One region of the Streptomyces sp. NPDC127108 genome, then DNA from elsewhere that is predicted to be linked to it. Evidence: riboswitches for the same ligand, from Rfam matches in the RefSeq annotation. Region 1 holds a riboswitch; the other holds the start of a gene.
The links. A riboswitch is a leader RNA that binds a small molecule or an ion and turns the genes downstream of it on or off. The one in region 1 is predicted to bind cobalamin.

Region 2: linked by a shared signal. The riboswitch ahead of ACFVHO_RS35160 (cobalamin biosynthesis protein) and the one ahead of ACFVHO_RS26425 (prenyltransferase/squalene oxidase repeat-containing protein) in region 1 are both predicted to bind cobalamin.

What each region holds. Positions count from the first base shown of each region.
Region 1 is NZ_JBHXTE010000033.1:103,542-112,846, forward strand. It holds gene ACFVHO_RS26405 (ECF transporter S component) at 1-738, opposite strand, end outside; gene ACFVHO_RS26410 (ABC transporter ATP-binding protein) at 819-2,618, opposite strand; gene ACFVHO_RS26415 (energy-coupling factor transporter transmembrane component T) at 2,615-3,814, opposite strand; gene ACFVHO_RS26420 (hypothetical protein) at 3,817-4,752, opposite strand; gene ACFVHO_RS26425 (prenyltransferase/squalene oxidase repeat-containing protein) at 4,749-7,562, opposite strand; cobalamin riboswitch at 7,668-7,816, opposite strand; cobalamin riboswitch at 7,881-7,956, shown strand; gene ACFVHO_RS26430 (hypothetical protein) at 8,092-9,305, shown strand, end outside.
Region 2 is NZ_JBHXTE010000057.1:792-7,778, reverse strand. It holds gene ACFVHO_RS35170 (hypothetical protein) at 188-568, shown strand; gene ACFVHO_RS35165 (DUF397 domain-containing protein) at 826-1,143, opposite strand; cobalamin riboswitch at 1,263-1,402, shown strand; gene ACFVHO_RS35160 (cobalamin biosynthesis protein) at 1,525-2,517, shown strand; gene ACFVHO_RS35155 (cobyric acid synthase) at 2,514-4,022, shown strand; gene cobN (cobaltochelatase subunit CobN) at 4,019-6,987, shown strand, end outside.

The DNA.
Region 1 (9,305 bases):
GGCCGGTGCGAACCGCACCGGCGCCTGGAAGCGGGCCTTGCGGGCGGCGCGCCGGAAGACGGTGAGCACGGCGGGTCCCGCGAGCATGACGCAGACGAAGTTCGTCACGGCACGCCCGGTGTCCCAGCCCAGGGACGTCGCGAGGTCGAAGGCGAGGTAGCGCTGCCACTGCTCGGTGAAGGGCAGCCCGGGCAGGTAGGCGATGGAACTGTTCGGGTCGAGGGAGAAGGGCCAGAAGGACAGGTTCAGGAGGAACCCGAAGAGATAGCCGGACAGCGATCCGTACACCGCGAGCATCAGCACTTCGAGCCGACCTGTGGCCCTCGGCAGGAGGCCCGCGAGCATGCCCACGAAGGCGCAGCCGAACATCTGGTACGGCATCCACGGCCCGACCCCGCCGGTGATGAGCGCCGAGGCGAACAGCGAGGTGCAGCCGAGGGTGAAGCCGAAGCCGGGCCCGTACACGCGCCCGGCGAGCACGAGGATGAAGAAGACGGTCTCGATCCCGGCCGTGCCCGCGCCGAGGGGCCGGATCGCCGCGTTCACGGCGGAGAGCACGCCGAGCATCGCGAGCGCCTTGGAGTTGATGCCGCCCTCGGCGATCTCCGAGATCACCACGCACAGCACGAGGACGAGCAGCACGCCGAAGATGAGCAGGGGCGCGTACGTCGAGCCGAAGGTGCCGGGGGCGACCACGAACGGCCAGAAGAACGCCACCACGCCGAGGAACGCGGCCATCGCGATGACGACTCCGGCCCGGGGCGTGATCCGGATCGCGGTGGTACGGATCGCGCTGGTACGGGGCTGTGCGCGCCCCTTCACCGGTCGCCACCGGCTTCGGCCTTCGTGCCCGCGGCCACCTTCGAGGCCTGCTCCGGCGCGGGCGCCGTCGGCACCCCGTCCACCGAGGCCCCGTCGGCCGATGACCGCTCCGCCGCCAGCGCCGCCGACGCCTGTTCCACCGTCAGATACGGCAGCGGCGCGAGCACCTTGGCCACCTGTGGCGCGAACACCGGCGAGGCCACGATCACCTCGGCGGCCGGGCCGTCCGCGACGATCTCGCCCTCGGCCATCACGACGACCCGGTCGGCGGTCCGCGCGACGAACTCCACGTCGTGCGTGGACACCACGACAGCGCGCCCCTCGGCCGCCAACTCGTCGAGGATCGCCGTCAGTTGGGCCTTGGCGCGGTAGTCGAGGCCACGCGTCGGCTCGTCCAGGAGGACCACACCGGGCGCGGCGGACAGCTGGATCGCGAGGACCAGGGCGAGCTTCTGGCCCTCGGACAGGTCGCGGGGGTGCGTGCCGCCGTCGATGCCGGGGGCGAGGCGGTCCAGGATCGCGCGGGCGCCGGGACCGTCCGCCACCGCCGACTCGGCGTCCGCCTGGTCGAGTTCCTGCCGCACGCTCTCCAGGTAGAGGAGGTCCGTGGGGGTCTGCGGCACGAGCCCGACGAGGCGCCGGGCCTCGGTGGCGGAGACGGCGCCCGGGTCACGGGAGCCGTCCTCCTTGCCGGGGCCCGGGTCGCTGGAGCCGCTCCCCCTGCCGGGGTCCGCCCCGAACGGCGCCACCCGCACCGTCCCGCCCGTCCGCGCCCCCGATCCCTGGAGCGCCCACAGCAACGACGACTTGCCGGAGCCGTTGCGGCCCATCAGGGCGGTCGTCTCGCCGCCGCGCAGCGCCACGTCGGCCTCGCGGACGGCGGGCAGGGCCTGGCCCCGGTAGCGGACGCTGACACCCCTGGCATCGAGCAGCCGGGGCTGTCCGGCCGCCGGGGCCGGGGGCCGGGCGGCGGGGACGGGCGCCCCGGCGAGGCGGGTGCGCAGCGGGGCGGCGGCGCGGCGCGCGTCGCGGACCGACAGGGGCAGCGGCGTCCAGTCGGCGCGGCGGCCGAGCTCCACCACCGGCGGGGCGATCGCGGTCGTGCGGAAGATGTCGGCGGGCGGCCCGGAGACCACCCGGCCGTCGCCCGGCAGGTACAGGACGCGGTCGGCGTACTGCACGACCCGCTCCAGGCGGTGCTCGGCGAGCAGGACGGTGACGCCGAGGTCGTGCACGAGCCGGGTGATCGCCGCGAGGACCTCCTCGGCTGCGGTCGGGTCGAGGGCGGAGGTGGGCTCGTCGAGGACCAGGACGCGTGGGTGGGCGGTCAGGACGGAGCCGATCGCGACGCGCTGCTGCTGGCCGCCGGACAGCTCGTGCAGGGCGCGGTGGCGCAGGTCGGCGAGGCCGAGGAGGTCCAGGGTCTCCTCGACGCGCTTGCGCATGGTGGCGGGCGGCACCGCCAACTGCTCCATGGCGTAGGCGAGTTCCTCCTCCACGGTGTCGGTGACGAAGCCGTCGATGGGGTCCTGGCCCACCACGCCCACGACGTCGGCGAGTTCCCGGGGCGGGTGTCCCGCGGTGTCGCGGCCGTCCACGGTCACCGAGCCGTACAGGGTGCCGCCGGTGAAGTGCGGGACGAGTCCGTTGACCGCGCCGAGGAGGGTGGACTTGCCGACGCCGGTGTGGCCGACGACGAGGCAGAGTTCGCCCTCCTCGACGGTCAGGTCGACGCCGCTGAGGACGGGTTCGACGGTGTCGTCGTACTGGACGCTGACGTGGTCGAAGGTGATCACTTGGCGGAGGCTTTCTCGGATCGCCGTGCGGGCACGCGCGGGGCGGCCTGCGGGGCGGTGGTGGGCAGCGGCGGGGGCGCGAGGAATCCGGCGGCGCCCGCGAGCAGGATCGCCGCCGCCGGGACCAGCGGCAGCGTGGGCCAGCTCAACGGGTAGAGGGACGGGTTGAGTTCGGCCGCGTCGAAGCCCACGTTGGTGAACAGGAGCACGGCGGAGAGCACTCCGCAGGCGGCGACGGCCCACTCCTCGAACCGCCACGGGTCGGGCCGGTACGCGGTCCGGGTGACGCGCCGCCCGCCGAGCCGCAAACCCGCCACGCACAGCACCGCCCCGGCCGCGAGCGCGGGCAGCCCGAGGAACGGGGGCGTGGAGGCGTCGAGCAGTCCGTACGCGCCGGCGCACAGGCCGCACATGCCGAGCAGCATCAGCGCCCCGGTCAGCCGCCGGGATGCCTTCGTGGCGCTGCCCGCCCTGCCGTAGCCGCGCGAGTCCATGGCCGCGGCCAGGCGCAGCGAACGCTCCAGGGCGTCCTCGAGGACGGGTACGACGACGCCGCGCAGGGCCCGCAGCCCCTTGGTGCGGCCCGCGCGAAGGCGCCGGGCGCGGTGCACGCGCTGCACGCTCTGCACGAGTTGCGGGGCGACGCTGATCGACACGGTGACGGCGACGCCGAGTTCGTACAGCGCGCCGGGCAGGACGCGCAGCGCCCGCTTGGGGTTGGCGAGGGTGTTGGCGGCGCCGATGCAGCACAGCATGCAGGCGAGCCGCAGCCCGTCGATGGCGGCCGACAGGACGGCCTCCAGCGAGACGGGGCCGCCGAGTTGGATGCCCGCGTACCAGTCGGGAGTGGGGATGTGAGGCAGGGAGAACAGGAAGTGGTCGTGGGGCGTGATGCCGGTGGCGAAGACGGCCCGGAACACGACGCGGATCGCGACGACGGTGAGCGCCAGGTACAGGTAGTACTTGAAGCCGCGCGCCCACGGCGCCTCGGTGCGGCGCATGCCGATCACATAGCCGAGGACGGAGAGGACGAGGAACAGCAGCAGCGGGTTGTTGGTGCGGCTCACGGCGGTGGCGAGCGCGAGCGCCCACACCCACCAGGCCAGCGGGTGCAGGGTGCGCGGCAGCCGGCGCTCGTCCGCGCCCGGCAGGACACCGGGCGCGGACGGACGTGCGGTGGCGTTGCGGAGGCGCACCCCTACTCCGTACGACGGCGACGCTTGGCCGCGTACGCGCCCGCGCCGCCGACAAGGAGGACCAGGGCGCCGGTGAGGGCGGCCGGTACGTACGAGCCCGAGTCGTGGTCGGCGTCGGCGGCCGGGGCGGCGTCGACGACCTTGGTGGACGGTTTCGGCGCGGCCTTGGCCTCGCCCGCGCCGGAACTCGCGGACGGCGAGGGCTTCTTGGTGGCGGAGGGCGACGGCGACTTCTCGCGCTTCGCCTTCTCCTTCTTCTTGTCCTTCTTCTCCTTGGGGGCGGGCTTCTCCGTCACGGGACGCTCGGGGGCGGGGCCGGTGTCGACGCCGGGCGGCAGCGGCTTCGCGGTCTTCGTCTGGTGCGGCGCGGGGGCCTTGCCGCCGACGGGGCGGGAGTTGCGGGCGCGCAGCTGGTTCGGGCTGACCGTCGGACGGCCCTTGGTGCCCTCGATGTTGGTGCCGCCGAAGATCCACAGGTCGACGCTGCCCGGCTTGGGCTTGTAGAGCATGGCGCCGAGCTGGCTGTACTGCCAGGTGTTCGCGCCGGGGTCGGCGTGCCAGTACGACCAGTAGGCGGTGGCGGGCGGGGTGAGGACGCAGTCGTCCTGCGCGGGCGTGGGGAACTGCTTGCCGCCCTTGTAGCCGCTGTAGCCGATGCGGCAGATGAACGCGGGGCCGTCGTGGCCGGTGCCGGTGGTGCGCCAGCCCCCCTGGTTGAGCAGTTCGTAGCCGGTGGTGGGCGTGGTGCCGCAGGAGCGCAGGATCGGCCCGCCCCAGTCGCTGAAGTCGACGGCGAGCACCGCACCGGACGTGGTGGTGCACTGCCCGATGGGCCGGGGCGCGGCCGCGGCCTGGCCGGTGGTGGCGGCGAGCGCGCCCGCGGCCAGGGCGAGGGCGGCCGCCGCGCTCAGCGCGGTGCGCGCGAGGCGGCGGATCACCGGCTGCCTCCCGCGAGTCCGCCGCGGCGCCGGGCGACGACCACGGTGCGCCAGCCCGCGAGGCACAGGACGACGGCGGCGAGGGCGAGCCCCGTCACCTGGGCGCCGGTCGAGGCGAGGGGGCCGGTCGGGGTGTCCCCGGCCGCGGATCCGCCCGGCCCGCCGCCGGGAGTGACGATGTCGGTGTCGCCACCGTCGCCGGGCGCCTGCGAGGGGTCGTCCGAGGACGCGCCCGGCGGCTGCGGCCGGGTGCCGTCGAGGTCGCGTACGAGCGTGCCGAACGAGGTGCCGATCGCGCCGCCCAGCGCCTGCGTCGAGGCGCGGACGTCGGAGCCGCGCTGCCCTCCGGCCGCCACGTTGAAGCCGCCGTCCCGGTTCTGCTGCTTGGCCAGGAACTTGCGGGCCTTCTTGATCTGGGCCTTGTACTTCGGGGCGTCCAGGGACAGGCCCTGGACCGCGAGGGCCGCGGAGTTGACGGAGTCACCGGACGCGCCGGGGAACCCGCCGCTGCGGAGCTGCTTGGACGCGATCCACTTCAGGGCCTTGGCGACGGCCTTCTTCGAGCGGGTGTCACCGGCCAGGTCCAGGGCCATCGCGGCCATGGCGGTGGAATCCACCTCGGAGTCACCGGTCGGCGGGATGAGGCTCGGCCAGGCACCGGAGGTCTTCTGCAGGCTCCGCAGGTACGTGAGGGGGGTGGCGGCCGCGCGCTTCTCGCCCGCGCGCAGCTGCGCGATGACGGCGAGGGACTGCGAGAACACCGAAGGGGCGTACTTGTAGGCACCCTTGGCGGCGCAGCTGCGGTCCGCGCCCTGGCTCTTCTTCTTGCACACGGCCTTGCCGAGCGCCGCGACCAGGTCGTGCCCGGCGAAGTCGCGCGGGTCGCGGCCGACGGCCTGGGCGAGCAGCGCGACCTTGCCGATGGAGCCCCCGGCCGCGTGCGAGGTGCCCACGCCCGTCCAGTCGTTGACGGTGCGCCGCCCGGAGCTGGCGTCCTTGCCCTCGCCGTCGAGGAAGTCGACGATCCCGCGCAGCTTGTTGTTGTTCGTGCCGGTGGCGGCCAGCGCGTAGGCGCCGTCGATGGTCAGGCCGTAGTCGGCGAAGCCGGTCCCGGAGACGTTCTCGTAGTAGTGGCCCTTCTTCAGCCGGGAGCCCGCCGTGAGGTAGGCGGTGCCCTTCTTCAGGTCGGGGCCCTCACCGGCGCGCCACGGCGGCTTCACCCCGGAGGTCGGCGGCTTCACCGGGTCCGGGTCGGAGGGGTCGGTGGGCGGCTTCGTCGGGTCGACGGGCGGCTTGGTCTGGTCGGGGCGCTTGGTGGTGAGCGCGGCCAGGCTGGTGCGCGCGCCCGCGAACGCGGCGGCCCAGGTCGGGAAGATGGCCGGGTCGGTGGCGCCCTCGTCGGAGCCGAAGCCGCCGGACTTCGTCTGCTGCCGCGACAGCCAGGACACGGCGGCGTCCGCGCGGACCGTGTCGCCGAGGAGCCGCATCGCCTGGGCGGACCTGGCGGTGGCGGTCACGTCTCCGGTGGTCACGCCGGGGTAGGCGGCGACGGCACCGGTGGGGAGCTGGGCGCCGCGCAGGTTCTTGCGGGCCTTCGCCACGGTGTCGGTGTGGCCGCCCGCCTGCTGGAGCGCGATGGTCGCGTAGGGCGTGGTGGCGGGGTCGCTGTAGGAGCAGGTGTCGCCGTCCCGCAGCAGCGTCGGGCTGAAGCCGCCGTCCTTGCACTGGTGGGCGGCGACGCGTGCGACGGCGTCGGCGGGGACCTTCCGGCCCGCGCGGTGCAGCGCGAGCACGGCGAGGGCCTGGGTCTCCACGTCGCCCACACCGGGGAAGTCGCCCTTGGCGACGCAGTCGGCGGTACCGCCCGCGGTGCACACGCTCCTGCCGAGGTCACCGGCCAGGTTGTGGCCGCCGAAGGAGTGCGGGTCGCCCTCGGTGCTCTCGGCGAGCAGCGCCAGCAGGGACGCGCCCATCGGGCTCGGGGCCTTGCCCGTGCCCTGCGGGTAGGCGAACTCCTCGGTGCGCGCGGCGAGGTAGGACTTCATCCGGTCGAGGGTGGTACTGCGGCCCTTGGTGGCCGCGAGGGCGAGGGCGGTGTGCGCCGTCTGGTAGAGGTTGGCGTTCTCGGCACCCTCGTCGCGGACGTGGTCGCCCCCGGTGAGCCGGCCCCTGAGCCAGGCGTCCGCGGCCTTCAGGTCGACCTTGCCTGGCTTGACGTCGGGCGGGTTGTCGCCCGGGTCGGTCTGGCCGCCCGCGCGCACCTGGGCGGGGGTGAACGTGGGGCCGCCGCTGGTGCCGTCGGGGTCGGTGGCGCCGAACACCCAGGCCTCGACGGAGCCGTTTTTCGGATTCTGGCTCATGGCGCCGAGCGGGCTGTACGTCCAGTAGTCCTGGCCGGGCGGGGCGATCCAGTACGACCAGTAGGCGGTGGCGGGCGGGGTGAGCTTGCACTTCTCCTGGCCCGGCGTCGGGTACTGCTTGCCGGAGTTGAACTTCTTGTGCCCGAGGCGGCAGATGAAGGCGGGCCCGTCGTGCTCGGTGCCCTCGGTGCTGAATCCGGCCTCGTGCAGCAGGTCGTAGCCGGTCGTCGGAGTGGCGTCGCAGCCGCGCACCACACCGCCGCCCCAGTCGGCGAAGTCCACCGCGACGACCGCGCCCTTGGTGCGCGTGCAGGAGCTCATCGGATCGGCCGCGGCGGGAGTGGCCGGGCCGAGCAGCAGGACACCGCCGCCCAGCGCTGTCGCGGCCGCGCACAGCAGCGCGAGACCTCTCGTGCGTATGCTCCGGACCCGTCCGGTTCCCTGCCCCACCACTGCCCCCTGGGCGTCTGCCGCGGCGGAGTCCGCGTGGTGGCAGGTCCGGGGCCGGGGCCCGCGTGGAGAAACCGTCCGAACCACGCCGTAGTCCGCGACGGCGTCAATCGCTTGCCCTCAGTCCAGGTAATCCGGCTCGCCCGCCGGGCACTTGAGGCGCTCGGCGAACCTACGGTTGCGGGTCAGCGCCGGACTTCGACCGGCTTCCCCTGATGACTGAGCTTGGAATCGGCCGAATTAGAGCACAGTTGCGAATGTGATGGCAAGGGTGTGCGGGTTCTGTGAGGTTCGAGTACCGTCCTGTGCTGCCGATCGGGGGAATCTGGTGGGAACCCAGAGCTGACGCGCAGCGGTGTGGACCGGCAGGGAGCCGGGCCGAGCCCGAATGCCCGAACGGCCAGCGTCAATGGACGTCGACCCCACGCGCTCGGGCGACGGCCGCGTGTCGTCCGGCTCGGGTCCACGCACAGGGGACCGGCCGCGGGGGACGTGAGGCCGCCGCCCCCTCATCCCGGGAGCCCCCGACATGACCTCGACCCGTGCCGCCCGCCGCACCCTCCTCGCCGTGCCCACCGCCCTCGGCGCGGTGGGCGCCCTCGTCCTGACCGCGCTCCCCGCGGCCGCCACCGCCACGCCCGGCCAGATAGCCACGTCCAAGACGAACGGCGTGAGCTATCTCAGATCCCTGCAGGGCGCCGACGGTTCGTACGCGGGCGCGGGCCTGTCCAACGAGTGGGCGTTCTCGGCCTTCGCCTCGGCGGGCACGGCGGCCGCCGACGTCAGCCCCGGCGGCGACACCTCCAAGAACGCCCGCACCGTGTACCGCGCGCACCTCGCGGCGGCGGGCTGGCCGGGCACCTCGCCGGTCGTCACCGACTACGAACGCGGCATCATCAACGCCTACTCGGCGGGCATCGACCCGGCCCGCGTCTCGGCGAGCCGCAACCTGATCGCGGACACCTACGCGCACTGGCAGAACTCCGCGCCGGGCTACTGGGGTTCGCCGTCCAACTTCAACGGCACGGTCTTCGCGCTGATCTCGCTGGGCGGCGCCAAGACCCAGTCCGGGGCCAAGCGCGTGCCGCAGGCGCTGCTCGACCGGTCCGTCGCCACGGTCCGCGCCAACCAGCACAACGACGGCGGCTGGAACTTCGGCAAGGCCGAGGGCGACCCCGACGCGCTCGCCACGCCCGGCGACATCGACATGACCGGCGCCGCGATGGCCTCCCTGTGCGTGTCCGGGGTGCCCTCGACCGACCCCGCCATCACCAAGGCCAGGGCCTTCCTGAAGTCGAAGCTCATCAACAACTCCGGTGCGTTCGCCGCCATGTTCGGCGCCAACACCGACTCCAACGGCTGGGCCGTGTCGGGCCTGAACGCCTGCGGCATCAACCCGCAGACCGGCGACTTCCTCACGCCCGCGGGCAAGACCCCGGTGGACTTCCTCATCGCCCAGCAGTTCAAGCCGGGCGGCGGCTTCAAGTACCTGCCGACCGACACCACGCCGTCCGCGTACGCCTCCATCGACGGCCTTCGGGCCGTGGCCGGGGGCGGTTTCATGGCGGCCCCGCCGACCCCGACGACGACGGGCGCGTCCCGTTGGGCCGCCACCGCCGACTTCACGCCGGGCACCGCGACCAGCCTCGCCCTGACCGTCGACGACGGCACGTCGCTCAAGGTCTGCTCCGTCGCCTTCACGCCGACCGCGAAGACCACCACGCTCGGCGCGGTCCTGGACGC
Region 2 (6,987 bases), on a different contig from region 1:
GTGCACGGGGGGTTTGTGCCGGGGAGCCCCGCACCACCCACCCCCCACCCCCGCTCCCAGCCCCCCCCCGGCGCCCCCCCGGGCCCCCCCGGGGGGCCCGGCCGCCGATCCCCTGGACGGCGGCGAGCCCGTCCCCGCCGAACCCACCGCCCCCTCCTCCCACATCCACGACCTCTTCAGAGAGGGGATGAAAGATCCGGCGTTCGCCCGCGAGCTGAACAGCCTCCTCGACAGCGAGCACCAGCGGAGCCTGCACGCACAGGAGCAGCAGACACGGAGCTTCCTGGCGAAGGCGGGCTGTGTGTCGGTGTGTCTCGCCGTGGTCGTCGTGGCGCTCGTGCCGGCCGGGATCGTCGCCCAGGGCGTCGTCGCGCACCACGACATCAACCCCTGGCACTTCGTCGTCGCCCTGACGGGCGGCTGCGGGCTGCTGACTGCCGCGGTGGGCTGGCTCGTACGGAGTCTGCGCCGCGGCCGCCGTCCGGAATCGGCCGCTACGACCGGCGCCGGCCCTCCGGCTGACGGAGCGTCCGCAGGCGGTCCCGCTCCGCGTGCCGGCGCGGGATGAGCGGCGTGAGTCCCCACACGGCCCCGGCCCCCGCCGCCACGACCGCGGCCGTGGCCAGCCAGACCACGAGCCGGAGCTGGAGCCCCTCCACAAGAAGGGAGGCGAGAGCGCCCGTGACGACCGCGACGACACCGCTGAGCGCGCAGTACAGCACGAAGACGAGGCGCCGGGCGGGCCCTGCGGTATGCCTGCTCAGCGGCAGCTGCCTGCTCTCAACCCCCATGGTCTCCAGCCTTTCGTGCGCACGCTGGGACAGCTCACTTCCCCCCGACTCTCCCCGAGGCCACCCCCCTGACAAACGCGCGCCACGCCGTCGGCGTCACGTTCATGTGCCCTTCATCGCGGTGATTCGAGTCACGGACCCACACCTCGTCGTTCGGGTGGGCGACTTCCACACATTCGCCGCCCGCCTGAGAGCTGTAACTGCTCGTGAACCACTGCACTGCCGGTAAGTACTCGTCGGCCACACCGCCCCCTTGCCCGCTGCCGTCACGAGAGTCGGACGGTGCCGGGGCCCGGCGGCAGTCGACCGCGCCCTGCCGGGTTCGCGTTCCGCGTCGCTCTCCTGCTGTCATGTTCAAGCTTACGGAGAGTGGTTGCGCCCGCCTAGCCGTAAACCGGCCCTGGGCGCAGGTCCATGTGGACCTCCGCACACACTCCCGTCGCAGGTCAACAGCGAGTTGACGGGCGTCGCGGGCCATGGTGGACTGCCGGAGCCATTTACGGCGGCAGGAGAGGAAGCCGGTGCGAATCCGGCGCGGTCCCGCCACTGTCACCGGGTGATCCGACGATCCCCGGGAGCCAGGAACTCTCGCCGCCGGTCTCGTCGAACCAGGGCGCGGAAACCCTGAGTGAGGACATATCGCCATGCGCGGCCGCCCGTTGCCGTCCCCTGCTCCGCCCGGGGCCCCGTCGCGGCCGAGAGCCCTCCGCCGCGTGTCGGCGGGCTGACCCCCATGTGTGCCGATCGCGACTTCGCGTACGGCGCCGCCGCCGGACTCCTCGGTGACCTGCTGCTCGGCGATCCTCGCCGGGGGCATCCGGTCGCCGCGTTCGGGCGTGCGGCGGGGGCCGTCGAGCGGGTGCTGTGGCGTGACCACCGCGGGTGGGGCGCGCTGCACACCCTGGTGTGCGCCGGAGGCGCCGTCGGCGCCGGTGTGCTCGCCTCCTTCGCCGTACGCCGCTCGCGTGCCGCTTCCGTCGGGCTGACCGCCGCCGCGACCTGGGCCGTCGTCGGCGGGACCTCGCTGGGGCGGGAGGCCCGCGCCATCGGGGGCGCGCTCGCCGCGGGGGACGTGGACGTCGCCCGGGAGCGGTTGCCTCATCTGTGCGGGCGTGATCCCGAGGCGCTGGACGCCGACGGGATCGCCCGTGCCGTCGTGGAGTCCGTCGCCGAGAACACGTCCGACGCCGTCGTGGGGGCGTTGGTGTGGGGGGCCGTGGGGGGTGTGCCGGGGCTGCTCGGGTTCCGGGCCGTCAACACGCTCGACGCGATGGTCGGGCACAGGTCCCCGCGCCATCTCCGGTACGGGTGGGCTTCCGCGCGGCTCGACGATGTCGCCGGGTGGCCCGGGGCTCGGCTCACCGCCGCGCTCGCCGTCGTCGCCGGAGGGTCCCCCCGGGGGGCGGTGCGGGCCTGGCGTGCCGATGCGTCGAAGCATCCCAGCCCCAACGCGGGGGTCGTCGAGGCCTCGTTCGCGGGGGCGTTGGGGGTGCGGCTCGGGGGCACGCTGGCCTACGCGGGGCGCGTTGAGCATCGACCTGTCCTCAACGGTGGGGGGCGGGCAGTTGCCGTGGGGGACATCGAGCGGGCCGTGAAGTTGTCCCGGCGGGTGGGGTGGCTTGCCCTGGGTGTTGCGGTGGCTGTCGACCTTGCACGGGGTGCACGTACGACACAGCGCAAAGGGCAAAAGCAATGGCAGGCACAGCGGCTCGGGGGTGGGGCATGAGCGGTGGGCTGTTGGTTGCCGGGACCACTTCTGACGCTGGGAAGAGTGTCGTCACCGCTGGGATCTGTCGGTGGTTGGCGCGCAAGGGCGTGTCCGTCGCGCCGTTCAAGGCGCAGAACATGTCGCTGAACTCGTTCGTCACGCGTGAAGGAGCCGAGATCGGGCGGGCGCAGGCCATGCAGGCGCAGGCCGCGCGGGTGGAGCCCAGTGCGCTGATGAATCCCGTGCTGCTCAAGCCGGGGAGCGACCGGTCGAGTCAGGTCGTGCTCATGGGCAAGCCGGTGGGCGAGATGAGTGCCCGGGGCTATCACGGGGGTCGCCAAGAGGCGCTGCTCGACACCGTCGTGGGATGCCTGGAGCAGCTTCGGGGCACGTATGACGCCGTGATCTGCGAAGGGGCGGGGAGTCCCGCCGAGATCAACCTCCGGCGCACCGACATCGTGAACATGGGGATCGCCCGTGCTGCCCGCTTCCCCGTCGTGGTGGTCGGGGACATCGACCGCGGGGGTGTGTTCGCCTCGTTCTTCGGGACCGTCGCCCTGCTCGCTCCCGAGGACCAGGCGCTCGTCGCGGGCTTCCTCGTCAACAAGTTCCGCGGGGACGTGTCGCTGCTCGAACCCGGGCTCGACATGCTGCGCGACCTCACCGGGCGGAACACCTTCGGCGTGCTGCCGTTCCGGCACGGGCTCGGCATCGACGAGGAGGACGGGCTGCGCGTCTCGCTGCGCGGAGCGGTGCGGGAGTCCTTCGTGGCGGCGCCCGTCGGCGAGGACGTGCTGCGCGTCGCCGTGTGCGCGGTGCCGCTGATGTCCAACTTCACCGACGTGGACGCGCTCGCCGCCGAACCCGGCGTCGTGGTGCGGTTCGTGGACCGGGCCGAGGAACTCGTCGACGCGGACCTCGTCGTCGTACCGGGCACGCGCGGCACCGTGCGCGCCCTTCAGTGGCTGCGCGAGCGAGGGCTCGCGGAGGCGCTCGCGCGGCGGGCCGCCGAGGGGCGGCCCGTCCTCGGGATCTGCGGCGGCTTCCAGGCGCTCGGGGAGCGGATCGAGGACGACGTCGAGTCGCGGGCCGGGACCGTGGACGGGCTCGGACTGCTGCCCGTGCGCGTCACGTTCCGGCGTGAGAAGACCCTGGCACGGCCCGTCGGAGAGGCCCTCGGCGAGCACGTCGAGGGGTACGAGATCCATCACGGCGTCGCCAAAGTGCTGGGCGGGGAACCCTTCCTGGACGGGTGCAGGGTGGGGGCCGTGTGGGGCACCCACTGGCACGGATCGCTGGAGAGCGACGCGTTCCGGCGCCGCTTCCTCGGCGAGGTCGCGCGCGCCGCGGGCCGCCGGTTCGTGCCCGCGCCCGACACCTGCTTCGCCGCCCTGCGCGAGGAACAGCTCGACCTCCTCGGCGACCTCGTCGAACAACACGCGGACACCGACGCACTGCTGCGCCTGATCGAGACCGGCGCTCCGCCCGGCCTCCCCTTCGTCGCACCGGGGGCACCCTCATGACCGTCCTGCTGCTGTCCACCGCCGACACGGACCTGCTCGCGGCCCGCGCCTCCGCCGCGCCCTACCGCATCGCCAACCCGACCCGCGTCGACGTGCGCGAGGAACTGCCCGCGCTCCTGGACGGCGCGGACATCGCCGTCGTACGCCTCCTCGGTGGCAAGCGCGCCTGGGAGGACGGGCTCGCCGCGCTGAAGGCGGCCGGGATCCCGACCGTGCTGCTCGGCGGCGAGTCCGTGCCGGACGCCGAGCTGATGGCCGACTCGTCGGTGCCCGCCGGTGTCGTCGCGGAGGCGCTGCGCTATCTCGTCGAGGGCGGCCCCGCCAACTTCGTGGAGCTGGAGCGGTTCCTGTCGGACACGGTGCTCCTGACCGGCCGCGGTTTCGCCGAGCCGCGGAAGATGCCCGAGTACGGGGTGCACGGGGAGCGCGCGCACGTCGAGGGGCGCCCGACCGTGGGCGTGCTCTTCTACCGCGCGCACCAGCTGTCGGGGAACACCGCGTTCGTCGACACCCTCTGCGACGCCGTCGAGGCCAAGGGCGCCAACGCCCTCGCCGTGTACTGCGGTTCGCTGCGCGGCGCCGACCCCGGCCTGTACGAGATCCTCGGGCGCGCCGACGTCCTCATCGCCACCGTCCTCGCCGCCGGCGGCACCCACGCGTCCGGCGCCAGCGCGGGCGGCGACCAGGAGGCCTGGGACATCGGCGCCCTCGCCGACCTCGACATCCCGGTCCTGCAGGGCCTGTGCCTCACCTCGTCGCGCGCCGCCTGGCAGGACTCCGACGCCGCCCTCTCCCCCATGGACGCCGCCATGCAGGTGGCGATCCCCGAGTTCGACGGCCGCGTCATCACCGTGCCGTTCAGCTTCAAGGAGCAGGGCCCCGACGACGTCCCGGTCTACGTCGCCGACCCCGAGCGGGCCGCCCGCGTCGCCGGAATCGCCGTACGCCACGGGCAGTTGAGGCACAAGCCGAACGCGGACAAGAAGCTCGGCCTGGTCTTCACCGCCTACCCGACCAAGCACAGCCGCGTCGGCAACGCCGTCGGCCTCGACACCCCCGCGTCGGCCGTGCGCGTCCTCGACGCCCTGCGGGACGCGGGCTACGCCGTCGAAGGCCACCCCGACAACGGCGACGAGCTGATCCACACCCTCATCAACGCCGGTGGCCACGACGTCGAATGGCTCACCGAGGAGCAGCTGGCCGCCGCGCCCGCGCGCGTGCCGCTCGCCGACTACCAGGCGTGGTTCGACACCCTCGACCCCGAGCTGCGCGACGGCATGCTCCGAACTTGGGGCGAGCCGCCGGGCAGCCTGTATGTCGACGGCGGCGACATCGTGCTCGCCTCGCTCCGGTTCGGGAACGTCGTCGTGATGATCCAGCCGCCGCGCGGCTTCGGCGAGAACCCCATCGCCATCTACCACGACCCGGACATGCCGCCGTCCCACCACTACATGGCCGCGTACCGCTGGCTCGACACCGCGACGTCGGAAGGCGGGTTCGGCGCCGACGCCATCGTGCACATGGGCAAGCACGGCACCATGGAGTGGCTGCCCGGCAAGGGCCTCGGGCTGAGCGGCGGCTGCGCGCCGGACGCCGTGCTGGGCGATTTGCCGCTCGTCTACCCCTTCATCGTCAACGACCCCGGCGAGGGCACCCAGGCCAAGCGGCGCGGGCACGCCACGGTCGTGGACCACCTGGTGCCGCCGATGGCGCGCGCGGACACGTACGGGGACCTGGCGAAGCTGGAGCAGCTCCTCGACGAGTACGCCCTGGTGAGCGATCTCGACCCGGCCAAGGCCCCGGCCGTGCGGGCGCAGATCTGGACGCTGGTGAAGGCCGCCGAACTGCACCACGACCTGCGCGTCGACGACCAGCCGGACGACGACGCGTTCGACGAGTTCGTGATGCACATCGACGGCTACCTGTGCGAGATCAAGGACGTGCAGATCCGCGACGGCCTGCACGTCCTCGGCGGCGGCCCGGTCGGCGAGGCCCGCGTCAACCTCGTCCTCGCGGTCCTGCGGGCCTCCCAGGTGTGGGGCGGCGTCGCCAACGCGCTTCCGGGCCTGCGGGCCTGCCTCGCCGAGCACTTCGGCCTGGACGAGAAGCAGCTGCTCGGCGAGCCGGGCGCGGCGGTCAAGGTCGCCGAGGGCCTGACCGCCCTGGTCGAGGGGCCCGCGCGGACCGCCGCCGACGCCATCGACCTGCTTGAGCGGCTGTGCCGTCGACTCGCCGAGGGCATGGAGGAGCGCGGCTGGGACCTCGCCGCCGTGCGCGGGCTCGTCCGTGACGTCGTCGGCGTCGAACTGCCGCCCGCCGTCGCCGTCCTGGGCTTCGCCTGCGAGGAGGTCGTGCCCCGGCTCGCCCGCACCACCGACGAGATCGGGCACATCCTGCGCGCCCTGAACGGCGGGTACGTCCCCGCCGGGCCCTCGGGCTCCCCCACGCGCGGCCTCGTCAACGTGCTGCCGACCGGCCGCAACTTCTACTCCGTCGACCCCAAGGCCATTCCGTCCAGGCTGAGTTGGGAGGTCGGGCAGTCCCTCGCGGACTCGCTGATCGCCCGCTATCTGGCGGACACCGGCGCGTACCCGAAGTCCGTGGGCCTGACCGTGTGGGGCACCTCCGCCATGCGCACACAGGGCGACGACATCGCGGAGATCCTGGCGCTGCTCGGCTGTCGACCCGTGTGGGACGACGCGTCGCGCCGCGTCACGGGCTTCGAGATCGTGCCCGTCGCCGAGCTGGGGCGGCCCCGCATCGACGTCACCGTCCGCATCTCCGGCTTCTTCCGCGACGCCTTCCCGCACGTCGTCGGCCTGATCGACGACGCCGTCCGCGCGGTCGCCGAGCTGGACGAGGACGCCGCAGACAACTACGTGCGCGCCCACGTCGACGAGGACACCGCCGAGCACGGCGACCGGCGGCGCGCCACCGCCCGCGTCTTCGGCTCCAAGCCCGGCGC